4 regions of the Aliivibrio sp. SR45-2 genome follow, and region 3 is predicted to be linked to each of the others. Evidence: predicted binding sites of a transcription regulator. Region 3 holds the regulator's gene; each other region holds the start of a gene.
The links. Region 3 encodes CRP, which controls carbon source genes, mostly activating them, when cyclic AMP is high. Its sites were predicted from a motif close to TGTGANNNNNNTCACA; they were not measured.
Positions count from the first base shown of each region.

Region 1 (3,219 bases), on a different contig from region 3:
AAAATGTTGCGTTTTATATTCATATAACCATAAAGAAAAAGAGCCTACTACAAAATAACGCTTTTATCTTACTCGTCAAATTCACGCTATCAAACTGATTATTATAATGTTTTTACCATTAACTTTTGTCCTAAATAAACCACATCCACTTTCGCATAACCCAGTACGACCGCTTCAAATTGTTGACTTAATTCATGGGCATGAGCTTTATTTCTTATTTCACTGCTGAGATCAGCTATTTTTTCTTTTGGTACATCGTATCAAACTCAGGAACGTGCTTCTCCCAGCACGGAGAATCGCCAATATGCTTTTCAACAGCAGTAATAAACTCCCTCACTAACGCCGTTTGTTTTCTATGTGGATACAATGCATACAACGCTGCACCTTGATCGCAAAGTAAATAATGAGTAAGTAATGGCTTTAACTTCATTTCAGTTATTGAACGTTCAAGATTTGAAGAATATACCATCGCATAGCCTAAACCATCTTTCACCGCTGCTAACAGCGTTCGTACATCACTAACTTTATAATTTCCTTTCATTTTATAACTTTTAAACTGAGTGGAGTCTGGGCTATCACTCAGTTTCATCGCATCGACAGTCAAAGAACCATTACTGTAAATGACAGAAGGTAAGCACTCCAACTCTTCAGGTTTTTTCGGCTCTCCGTACTGCTTAATAAAGTCCTCCGAAGCAAGGATAACAGGACGAATATCAGCAAGTTTCTTCGCAATTAAATTTGAATCATCTAAACGCCCTAATCGAAAAGCTACATCAAAGTGATCAGATATAATATCCGTCCGCTTATCATCCATTAAAAGATCAATTTCAACGTCTGGATACACTTTCATAAACTGACTAATAACAGGATGGAGGTATTGTTGACCAATATGTAACGGAGCCGTTATACGGATGCGACCTTTGAGATCGGTATGATATGAATCAGCAATTGATTTCACATCCCCTAGCGTATTCAGAAGTTTATGTGCCTGATCTAAAATATCCTCTCCCGCAGGCGTTAATGAAAACGATCGCGTTGAACGATTAAGCAACTGAACGCCCAATTCGGTTTCTAGCTTTTTAATTTGCTTAGACAACGAGGAATTATCCATATCATGCAATGCTGCCGCCTTTGTAAAAGAACCTTGCTGCACGACATCAATAAATAAAGAAAGCTGGTTAACCAAAGACATTACATGTTCCAAATATTAGATGTTCGATTAAAGAGCATTAAACCTTAAATTGAATAACAGTGCTACTGACTCTTTATACGATTCATTATAAAAAGAAAAAAGCCCCCACCTTTCCTCCATCATCACATTAAAACTGGCCCAATCATCCTTAACTTTATAAATCAAACATCGAAATTTTGATAGATTAAACACTCAAAACCAAAAATAAATACTAAGAGAACTAATCTATTTAAAACAAAAAGAAACGCCATGCCTGATAAAAAATAGCCACAAAACGTGATATTACTCGCAACCTAACTCATGTAAATGCTATTTATTTGCTTTTACCCCCCAAAGAATGGGCATAATGACAACGAATTTAATTAGAGTACAAAGGATATGTATTTACATATGGCTATATTAGCACCTTGGGTATTGTGTTCAGGTATTGACACTGACCCCAGTAAAAAATGGACATTTCGAGAACCTTCGAGGACAGACGGTGACAATGTTTATTCATTGATCACCGACTGCTCACCACTTGATATTAATTCTTCATACTGCAACTTTCTTCAATCTACACATTTCAGTAATACCTGCGTTTTAGCAGAAAAAGATGACGACCTTGCTGGTTTTATTTCTGGTTATCAAAAACCGAATGAACCAAACACTTTGTTTATATGGCAAGTTGCCGTCTCTCCCCGCTATCGAGGTAAAGGTTTAGCTTACTCCATGCTAAATACACTTTTACAACGAGAAAGCCTCAAGCATATAAAAGCCTTAGAAACGACGATAACCAAAGCAAATGACGCCTCTTGGTCACTGTTTAAAAAGCTCGACGCTAATAATGGTAATCAAGGCGAAGTAAGCACTTTTCTAGACAAAAAAATACACTTCAAAGATAAACACGATACTGAATATTTGTATCGCATCCCTTTACATTCATCGTCAATAAAATAGGAATAATAAACGGAATCATCATGAATATTTTTAAAACACGAGAATCAAAAGTACGTTCATACTCAAACAACTTTCCTGTTATTTTTCAAAAAGCAAAGGGATGCTGGTTAGAAGCCGAAAACGGGGAACGTTACCTCGATTTCCTTGCCGGAGCAGGCTCTCTCAATTACGGTCACAACAACCCAGTTTTAAAGCAAGCTTTGCTTGAATACATTGAACAAGATGGAATTACACACGGCCTAGATATGCATTCAAGCGCAAAAGCAACATTCTTAAATGCGCTAAATCATTACATTCTTGAGCCAAGACATCTCGACTATAAAGTTCAATTTACAGGTCCTACGGGAACAAATGCGGTTGAGGCCGCTTTAAAACTGGCGCGAAAAGTAAAAAACCGAACTAATATTGTGGCATTTACAAATGGATTTCACGGCTGTACTGCTGGTGCGTTAGCTGCCACAGGTAATCAACATCATCGTCAAGGCGCAGGTGTTAGCTTAAACAATATCACTCGCATTCCTTTTGAAGGCTATGCAGATATTGATGGACTTAACCTATTCGAAACCATGTTATCTGATAACTCAAGTGGACTAGATAAACCTGCCGCTGTTCTTTTAGAGACAGTGCAAGGTGAAGGTGGATTAAACGTTGCTTCAAACCAATGGTTACAACGTTTAAGTAAGATTTGTAAAGCCAACGACATTCTTATGATTGTTGATGACATTCAAGCAGGTTGTGGCCGTACAGGAACCTTCTTTAGTTTCGAACCATCAGGTATCAAACCTGATATGGTTACACTGTCTAAATCAATTGGTGGCTACGGTTTACCAATGGCAGTCGTTTTACTTAAACCTGAATTAGACCAATGGAAACCAGGCGAGCACAACGGTACTTTCCGTGGTAACAATCACGCGTTCATCACTGCGGCTAAAGCCATTGAAATATATTGGTCAAACTCAAATTTTGAAGAACATATTAAACAGTGCTCTCAAAAAGTAAGTGACGTAATCGAACGCTCAATCAAGCGCCACCCTAAACTATTTGTAAAACAAAAAGGACGCGGCATGATGATTGGGGTTGAGTGTGAA
Region 1 covers NZ_CAWPRC010000143.1:33,445-36,663, reverse strand. Annotated here, with positions in the region: gene AACV33_RS07185 (LysR family transcriptional regulator) at 236-1,192, opposite strand; gene ectA (diaminobutyrate acetyltransferase) at 1,583-2,131, shown strand; gene ectB (diaminobutyrate--2-oxoglutarate transaminase) at 2,152-3,219, shown strand, end outside.
Region 1: the regulator CRP is predicted to act here: its motif matches at 1,468-1,483, upstream of ectA (diaminobutyrate acetyltransferase).

Region 2 (3,219 bases), on a different contig from region 3:
AAAATGAACCACGTTCGTACAGGTAAAAACATCAGTATTTCTGATGCGGTAACCTTTATGGCAGGTGACCGTGCTCGTGCTGAAGTGGCCTATGCGGGTGATATTATTGGCTTGCATAACCACGGTACGATTCAAATTGGTGATACCTTTACTCAAGGTGAAAATTTGAAATTCTCAGGGATCCCTAACTTTGCCCCTGAACTGTTCCGTCGTATTCGTCTTCGTGATCCACTAAAGCAAAAACAATTGCTGAAAGGACTTGTGCAATTATCTGAAGAAGGTGCTGTACAGGTTTTCCGTCCATTACAAAACAATGATCTGATCGTTGGTGCGGTTGGTGTTCTTCAGTTTGATGTGGTTGTTTCTCGTTTGAAATCTGAATATAACGTAGAAGCTATTTATGAAGGCATCAGTGTTGCAACCGCTCGTTGGGTTGAATGTTCTGATGGCAAAATGCTAGATGAATTCCAGCGTAAGAATCAAACTAACCTAGCATTAGATGGTGGCAATAACTTAACGTATATCGCCCCAACGATGGTTAATTTGAATTTAGCGATAGAACGCTTTCCTGATGTTCAATTTAGAGCAACGCGTGAACACTAATTTATTAAAGTGAATATAATTAAACGGAGCCTATGTAGGCTCCGTTTTTGTATCTATAGTATTGGTGTTTAAAGGGAGATGGTGATTATGATTTGGAAGACAATAAAGCAGTGGGTTGAAAAATATGACGCTTGGTGCCTCTCATTAGGGTTAACACCAGAAAATAAACGCAGTTGTGTGCCTTATAAAAAAGAAGAGATAAGCAATGACAACAAAACTGATTGATTCGCACTGTCATTTTGATTTTCCGCCTTTTAAAGACAATGAACTTTTTTATTTAGAAAAGGCACGCTCTGTTGGTGTGAAAAAGCTGATCATTCCTAGTGTTAATTCAAGCAATTGGGAGACGGTAGAACGACTCTCTCATCAATATCCCGAACTTTATTATGCATTAGGTATTCACCCTCAATTTTTAACTGAGAACGATGAAGATGATGTGAAAAAGTTAGAGGTATTATTGGCGAATAAGGCGAATAAATGCGTCGCTATTGGTGAGTGTGGATTGGATTTTTGGAATCAAGAGTACGATAAAAAGCATCAAATGAACGTATTTAAAATGCAATGTAAGTTAGCTGTAAAGTACGAATTACCTTTGATTATCCACAGCCGTAAAAGTCATGATGTGGTATTGAAGATATTACGAGAGATAAAACCATTGAAAGGTGGGGTGATCCACGGTTTTAGTGGTAGTACGCAACAAGCTGAAGCATTTATTAAACTCGGTTTTTTCATCGGTGTAGGGGGAGTGATTAGTTATGAGCGTTCGATGAAAACAAAAAGAACAATTTCTGAGCTTCCTTTAGAGTGGTTGATGTTAGAAACTGACGCGCCAGATATGCCATTATCTGGATTTCAAGGGACGCCTAATAGCCCAGATAAAGTCTCTAATATCCTAGAATGTTTAATTTTGATACGAAAAGAACCGAGGGAAACGATTGCGAATGCTGTTTACAGAAATGCCAATCATTTGTTTGGGATTTGAGTTATTAGTCATTGCTTTAGATGTAATTGATGAATCTTTAGATATTCGTTAGTGATAAAGATCACACTAATGAATGAATGTACGATGTACGTTAGCAGAATATGTGACAGCGGCATTACTTTCTTGGTGGTTCAATGAGTATAATCGCCCCCGCTAATTTGAAACACGCCAACAATCAATTTTAGGGAAACTTTTAACTATGAGCCTGTTAATGAGCTTGGTTGGGATAGTAGCGCTGCTTGCATTTGCAGTACTAATATCTGATAACCGTAAAGCAATCAATCTACGTACTGTCGGTGGCGCTTTTGCCATTCAATTTATTCTAGGTGCATTCATACTATACGTACCTGTGGGTCGTGATGTACTGTTAGGTGCATCTGAAGCGGTTGCGAATGTAATCAACTACGGTAACACGGGTATCGAATTCTTATTCGGTGGCTTAGTATCGAATAAAATGTTTGAAGTATTTGGTGGCGGCGGTTTCGTATTCGCACTGCGTGTACTTCCTGTAATCGTGTTCTTTGCATCATTGACTGCGGTACTTTATTACCTTGGTATCATGCAAGTTGTGATTAACTTCTTAGGTGGTGCTCTTCAAAAAGCACTGGGTACTTCTCGTGCGGAATCTCTTTCTGCTACAGCGAATATTTTCGTTGGTCAAACAGAAGCGCCTCTAGTTGTTCGTCCATTCATTCCAAAAATGACTCAATCAGAATTGTTTGCAGTAATGTGTGGTGGTCTAGCTTCTGTTGCTGGTGGTGTTCTTGCTGGTTATGCGTCTATGGGCGTGCCTCTAGAGTACCTAATCGCGGCGTCATTCATGGCAGCTCCTGGTGGTCTTCTATTTGCTAAAATTCTTAAACCAGAAACAGAAACACCGGTTGATCAATTTGATGCACTTGATAACAAAGGCGATGATAAACCAGCTAACGTAATCGATGCAGCAGCAGCAGGCGCTGCAACAGGTATGCAACTTGCGTTAAACGTAGGTGCAATGCTTCTTGCATTCATCGGTCTAATCGCTCTAATCAACGGTATCCTAGGTGGTGTTGGTGGTTGGTTCGGTATGCCAGAAATTACGCTAGAACTTATTCTTGGTTACGTATTCGCTCCAGTTGCTTTCCTAATCGGTGTGCCGTGGGAAGAAGCGACAGTTGCAGGTTCGTTCTTAGGTCAAAAATTAGTAGTTAACGAATTCGTTGCTTACTTAAACTTTGCACCTTACCTAAAAGACGTTGCTGATGGCGGCATGTTAGTTGCACAAACTGGCGTTGAAATGTCTGAGAAAACGAAAGCAATCATTTCATTCGCACTATGTGGTTTTGCTAACCTTTCTTCTGTAGCAATCCTACTTGGTGGTTTAGGTAGCCTTGCTCCTGAACGTCGTCATGACATCGCTAAGATGGGCATGAAAGCCGTTGCTGCTGGTACATTATCTAACTTAATGTCAGCAACAATTGCAGGTCTATTCTTATCTATCTAATATTATAGAGACAGAAACGACTGATAAAAACCCGCAATGTGTTGCGGGTTTTTTTATGCCTGTCTATTTTTAATATCAATGATCATGGGCTTATTATTATTGATCAAACTTCGTAAAAATGAGGATTATAGAGTAACTACTTATCCGTGTT
Region 2 covers NZ_CAWPRC010000099.1:64,282-67,500, forward strand. Annotated here, with positions in the region: gene prfC (peptide chain release factor 3) at 1-603, shown strand, start outside; gene AACV33_RS04630 (hypothetical protein) at 691-828, shown strand; gene AACV33_RS04635 (TatD family hydrolase) at 809-1,585, shown strand; gene AACV33_RS04640 (NupC/NupG family nucleoside CNT transporter) at 1,785-3,068, shown strand.
Region 2: the regulator CRP is predicted to act here: its motif matches at 1,636-1,651, upstream of AACV33_RS04640 (NupC/NupG family nucleoside CNT transporter).

Region 3 (3,219 bases):
AGCAAGAGGCCGCAGTTTATACGATTATTCAATCGGCATTTATTAGTGCAGGCCAGCGTTGTACTTGTGCCCGTCGTTTGTATGTTCCTACAGGTAAGGCGGGAGATGAGTTATTAGTTCGTCTCGTTGAAGTGGCAAAAACCATCGTGGTTGATCAACCTTTTGCCGAGAATACGCCATTTATGGGACCACAAATCTCAGTCGCAGCAGCAGAGTTTATTCTCAACGCTCAGAAGAATTTACAAGATTTAGGTGGGGAGTCTCTACTTGAAGCTAAAAGCCTAGGTCACGCCTTTGTTTCTCCGGGGATTATCGATGCTACTAACGTTGCTGAATTACCCGATGAAGAATACTTTGGACCATTACTACAAGTCGTGCGTTATGAGACATTAGAAGAAGCGGTAGAGCTTGCTAATGACACTCGCTATGGTTTATCTGCGGGTCTAGTATCGACGGATGACAGTGAGTGGGAATACTTTGTTGAACACATTCGTGCAGGTATCGTTAATCGCAATCGTCAATTGACAGGTGCGAGTGGTGATGCGCCATTTGGTGGCCCAGGTGCATCGGGTAATATGAAGCCGAGTGCGTATTATGCGGCAGATTATTGTGCTTATCCAATGGCATCGATGGAAGGTGACGCGTGTGAAATTCCTGCACAATTATCTCCAGGACTAACTCTTTAAGAGGTAACGAGTATGAATAATGTGAATTCTTTATTTTCGGCACTATGGCAAGATTATGTCGTTCGTTTATCTCCTTCTGCTGGGAAGGTTCGACAATTACTGTCTGGCGGTGACGAGATTATTAATGATCACATCGCATTAAGAACGTTTAATCTATCTAAAGTGGGTTTATCTACGTTAGCGGCGCCATTTTTAGCGATGGGCTATAAAGCGTGTGATGAATATGAGTTTGTTGCTAAAAAATTAAAAGCTCAACATTTCGAACACCCAGATCCAAAAGCGCCTAAAGTGTTTATTAGTGAATTATTAGTTGAGGAACTTTCTGTTCAGGCTCAAGATATTATTCATAAGTTAGTTAAACAAGTGCCTGCCCACTATTTTGTTAGTAATGACTTTTTGTCTTCTGGCCGACCTTGGTCATTAAGTTATGAAGAGTACGAAACGTTAGCAAAAGAAAGTGAATACGCTTCTTGGTTGGCGGCTCATGGTTATGGGGCAAATCATTTTACTGTGTATGTTAATCAGTTGGATGGTTTTGATAGCGTGGTGGATGTAAATCAACATCTTCGAAAAGCGGGTTTTTCTATTAATGAAGTTGGTGGAGAAGTCAAAGGATCTCCTGAGGTTCATTTAGAGCAGTCCTCAACGATGGCTGATAAAGTAACCGTAAACTTTACTGAGGGTGAATTTGATATTCCGGGTGGTTTTTATGAGTTTGCCAAACGTTATGCCTTACCTACAGGGGAATTATATCAAGGGTTTGTTGAGGCTTCTGCGGATAAGATTTTTGAAAGTACCGATGGGTAATTTACGTCTTTAGGTCGTAAAGTCTACTCATAAAAAAACGCAGCTTATGGGCTGCGTTTTTATTTGTTTATGGTTATCGTTAAATTAACGAGTGCCGTAAACTACAATTGTTTTACCGTGTGCTGAAATCAAGTTTTGCTCTTCAAGCATCTTCAAGATACGACCAACAGTTTCACGTGAACAACCTACAATTTGACCGATCTCTTGACGAGTGATCTTAATTTGCATGCCGTCTGGGTGAGTCATTGCATCTGGTTGTTTAGCTAGATTCAGTAGAGTCTGAGCGATACGGCCTGTTACGTCTAGGAATGCTAAATCACCCACTTTTTGGCTAGTGATTTGTAGACGAGTTGCCATTTGAGCAGAAAGACGCATCAGAATATCTGGGTTTACTTGAATCAGTTGACGGAATTTCTTGAATGAAATTTCAGCGACTTCACAAGGACTTTTTGCACGAACCCATGCTGAACGTTCTTGGCCTTCTTCAAACAAACCAAGTTCACCAATGAAGTCACCTTGGTTAAGGTAAGAAAGGATCATTTCCTTTCCTTCTTCATCTTTAATCAGTACAGCAACAGAACCTTTTACGATGTAGTAAAGAGTCTCAGCTTTTTCACCCGCGTGAATCAAAGTACTTTTTGATGGGTACTTATGAATGTGACAATGAGATAAGAACCACTCTAATGTTGGATCTGTCTGAGGTTTACCTAGAACCATACTTTATACTTCCTCTGCGTTTGCCAAGTAGGCGATGTCCATTTTAAAATAACTGAGCCAAATATCAGTTTGGCCTATAGAATATGGTTATCGGAACAAGGCTGCATGTTCGTTGAGATAATTGATAAAATAATACCCTGTTTCGCAATCGATTTCTTGACTTTGATCGTATGAATAGTGCGACCAAGGGCACAATTTCGTGAAATGGATCACGAGTTTTCCTTTTATGTTGTAAAGAGGCTTTTATGAATGCTGAAGTTAAATGGATTGATGGATTTACTTTCTTAGGTCAATCACAATCTGGTCACTCTGTTGTTATGGATGGTAATGGTGGAGAAAAAGCACCAAGCCCGATGGAATTGGTATTAATGGCGGCGGGAGGATGTAGCTCTGTTGATGTGATTGATGGCTTGAAATCAGCCAATCAAGCGGTCACGGGTTGTGTCGCTAAGCTATCAAGTGCTCGTCGAGATGTGGCACCAAAATTATTTACTCACGTAAATATTCATTTTGAGATAACAGGGGATAAGCTTGATCCTACGATCGTGGAAAGAGTGACGGCAGATTCTTTACAGAAATATTGTTCAGTGTGTTTAATGCTCGGCTCGGGTATTGAAATGACTCACAGTTGGGAAATCATTGCGTAATTACATTTGAAAAAATTAATGTAAAAAGGCCCGATTCAGTGTTGAATCGGGCCTTTTTTAAAAGGGGGAATGATTACAAAATGAAGCGACTTAAGTCTTCATTTTCAATTAATTCACCTAAACGAGAGGTTACATAAGCGTCATCTACCGTTAAGCTGTCACCGCCTTTCTCTGAAGCATCATAAGAAATTTCTTCCATTAGACGTTCCATTACGGTGTGCAAACGACGAGCACCGATGTTCTCTGTCGTTTCATTAACTCTAAATGCAGACTCTGCAATACGACTAATACCATCTTCAGTAAATTCGATATTGACATTTTCAGTCGCTAATAGAGCGATGTATTGCTCAGTTAGTGAGGCA
Region 3 covers NZ_CAWPRC010000150.1:128,147-131,365, reverse strand. Annotated here, with positions in the region: gene astD (succinylglutamate-semialdehyde dehydrogenase) at 1-686, shown strand, start outside; gene AACV33_RS09510 (DUF1338 domain-containing protein) at 699-1,493, shown strand; gene crp (cAMP-activated global transcriptional regulator CRP) at 1,578-2,210, opposite strand; gene AACV33_RS09500 (OsmC family protein) at 2,456-2,857, shown strand; gene hslU (HslU--HslV peptidase ATPase subunit) at 2,931-3,219, opposite strand, start outside.

Region 4 (3,219 bases), on a different contig from region 3:
TTTTTCATAAGGTTGTGAGTTTGCAATGCCATCTTTTACTTCTTCATCAGAAATAATACGACCTTGCTCTAAGTCAGCAACAAAAATACGGCCTGGTTGTAAACGACCACGGAACTCAATATTTTCTGGGGCTATTTTTACTACGCCAGATTCAGATGCCATAACAAGGAAGTCATCTTTTGTTACCGTATAGCGAGAAGGGCGAAGACCATTACGGTCAAGCGTTGCACCTACTTGAACGCCATCGGTAAAACAAACAGAAGCGGGGCCATCCCATGGTTCCATTACGTTGGCGTGATATTGATAAAATGCACGACGAGTCGGGTCCATGTTTTTATTTTCTTGCCATGCTTCAGGGATCATCATCATTAATGCATGTGGCAAACTACGACCAGAAAGAACAAGTAATTCTAATGCCATATCAAAGTTAGATGAATCTGAACTGCCTTCCTGACAAATAGGAAGTAGCATGTCCATTTCTTGTTGGCTAAAGAGATCTGATTCAATGATCGCTTCACGGGCTTTCATCCAGTTCAAATTACCACGAACAGTATTGATTTCACCATTATGAGCAATGTAACGGAATGGTTGAGCTAGGCGCCAACGAGGAAATGTATTGGTTGAAAAGCGAGAATGGACTAGAGCTAAAGCAGTGACCATTGATGGATTTTGTAAATCTAAGAAATATTGAGGTACTTGCTCTGTAGTTAACTGGCCTTTGTATACTAAGGTTTTGTATGATAATGAGTTAATGTAGAAATCATCACCGATGTTGGAAATACTTTCTAAACAAACACGAACTGTATAGTTACGAAGAACATACAATTTACGTTCTAATTCTGCTGGGTCCATTGATGGACCACCAGAAATAAAGACGTGTTCAAATTGAGGTTCGGTACTTAGAGGATCATTACCTAGCATCGAGTTATCGACAGGTAATATACGATATCCAAGAATTTCCAAATCAAGACGTTGAGCGTTACGCTCTAAAATATCTCTACATTGTTGACGTTTGTATTCATCTTTTGGAAAAAGAACAACGCCAATACCGTATTTATCAAAAGAAGGTATTTTAATACTAAGTTTAACGGCTTCTTCTAATAAAAACTCATGAGGTTTTTGTAATAAAATACCTGCGCCATCACCACTGCATGGATCACAGCCTTGGCCACCACGGTGCTCCATACGCGCTAGCATATCAAGTGCTTGAGTTACCACATCATGAGATTTACGGTTTTTAAGGTGAGCGACAAAACCGATACCACATGCATCATGCTCCAATTCCGGAGTATACATGCCCTGTGCACTTTGCTCTCTATCTACCATAGATACATCCTTCCAGTATTATACAGACACAACTTTTCTACGTAAGTTTCTGTCTAGTCCTTTGCTAATCTTCAATCGAACTTGCTGTGAGTTAGTCTCAAGAGGTAGCAAGTTTGAATCCATTCTGGTGTTTGCTGGCATCACTTAATATGACGTGCAAACTAACCCAATCCATTGTGATATCTATCAAATACATTTTTATCCGTTGTATTTGTTGTCTGAGGGTAGATACCACTATCGAAAAGCCCCAATAATCTATTGGTGGCAAATTAAACTATTTAACGATGTAACTATCCTACATTTTTGTCATATTAAATACCAACTAAAGTTGCACGTAATGTTTACTTTTTTCACACTAAATGCATAAGTATTTATAATAAATGGCCTTTTTTTGCGTTTAATCGCTACTTTATGCGCCTTTTGTTGATATAAATTAGAATAGCGTATGATTTTTTTCGTTATTATTTACGGTCTTTTTTTACAATCGAGTTAGCAACTTTCATAAATAGAACTGAGACTTCTTTTTATTTATGAACTAAGTCTTTGATTTATTATTGGTTACCGCAATGCAACTTCATGAACTAGCAAATACATTCGGACAAGATTTACAGCGTCGTTATGGTGAAAAGGTACATAAACTGACACTCCATGGTGGTTTTAGTTGCCCCAATAGAGATGGAACGATTGGAAAAGGGGGGTGTACCTTTTGTAACGTCGCCTCATTTTCTGATGAACAAGAGCAGTTTAAAGCGATTCATGAGCAGCTAGCAGATAGAGCAGGAGAAGTTAAGCGTGCGAAAAAGTATCTTGCCTACTTTCAAGCTTATACAAATACATTTGCAGAAGTCCAAGTACTCAAAAATATGTATGAAGAAGCGCTGAATGCCGCCAATATTGTTGGTTTGTGTGTTGGCACGCGGCCTGATTGTGTACCTGATGCGGTATTAGAATTACTAAAAGGGTATGTTGATGACGGATATGAGGTTTGGCTTGAACTTGGACTGCAAACGGCTAATGATAAAACCTTAAAGCGCATTAATCGTGGGCATGATTTTGCTTGCTATGACACGATTACGCGTAAAGCTAGATTGTTAGGAATTAAGATTTGTACTCACCTTATTATAGGGCTGCCTGGTGATACAAGAGAAGACAATCTTGAAACACTTAATAAAGTATTAGAAACCGGAACTGATGGAATAAAATTACACCCGCTGCATATCGTAGAGGGAAGTACGATGGCTAAAGCATGGCGTGCTGGTAAAATAGAAGCGCCAACAATGGAAGATTATATTGATGTTGCTTCTGAAATCATTCGTTTAACTCCTCCTGATATTATTTATCACCGTGTATCAGCGACAGCAAGAAGGCCAACATTACTTTCACCAATGTGGTGTGAGCCTCGCTGGTTAGGGCTAACTAATGTAGGTATGGCTCTTAATAAAGATGGAGCGCAAGGTTCTTTGATTAACACGCCTTTCAAATACACGATCCCAGTGTTGAAAAAATAACTCAAACAGAATGAACCCTGATATTATTCATATTGAATATTATCAGGGTGTATCTATGAAGCAGTTAAAAATTCTTGCGCAGTTTTATGTCGATCTTATGGTTAGGCTTGGGATCGTCCGTTTTAGTCTCTTACTTGCCATCGCTCTTGTTGCTTTAGCTGTCATTGTTCAAGTTGGGGTGACTCTCGTCTTGAGTGGTGAAGTTAATGATTTAGACATTGTACGATCTGTTTTTTTTGGTTTACTGATCACTCCTTGGGCTGTTTTCTTTTTATCAGTAGTCGTTGAACACTTAGAAGATTCTCGCCAACGCTTATCTAAATTGGTTGGTAAATTAGAAGAAATGAGAACTTGTGATCTTGATTTAAATAAAAAATTAAAAGGT
Region 4 covers NZ_CAWPRC010000183.1:126,368-129,586, reverse strand. Annotated here, with positions in the region: gene gltB (glutamate synthase large subunit) at 1-1,326, opposite strand, end outside; gene AACV33_RS17610 (TIGR01212 family radical SAM protein) at 1,893-2,834, shown strand; gene arcB (aerobic respiration two-component sensor histidine kinase ArcB) at 2,890-3,219, shown strand, end outside.
Region 4: the regulator CRP is predicted to act here: its motif matches at 1,502-1,517, upstream of gltB (glutamate synthase large subunit).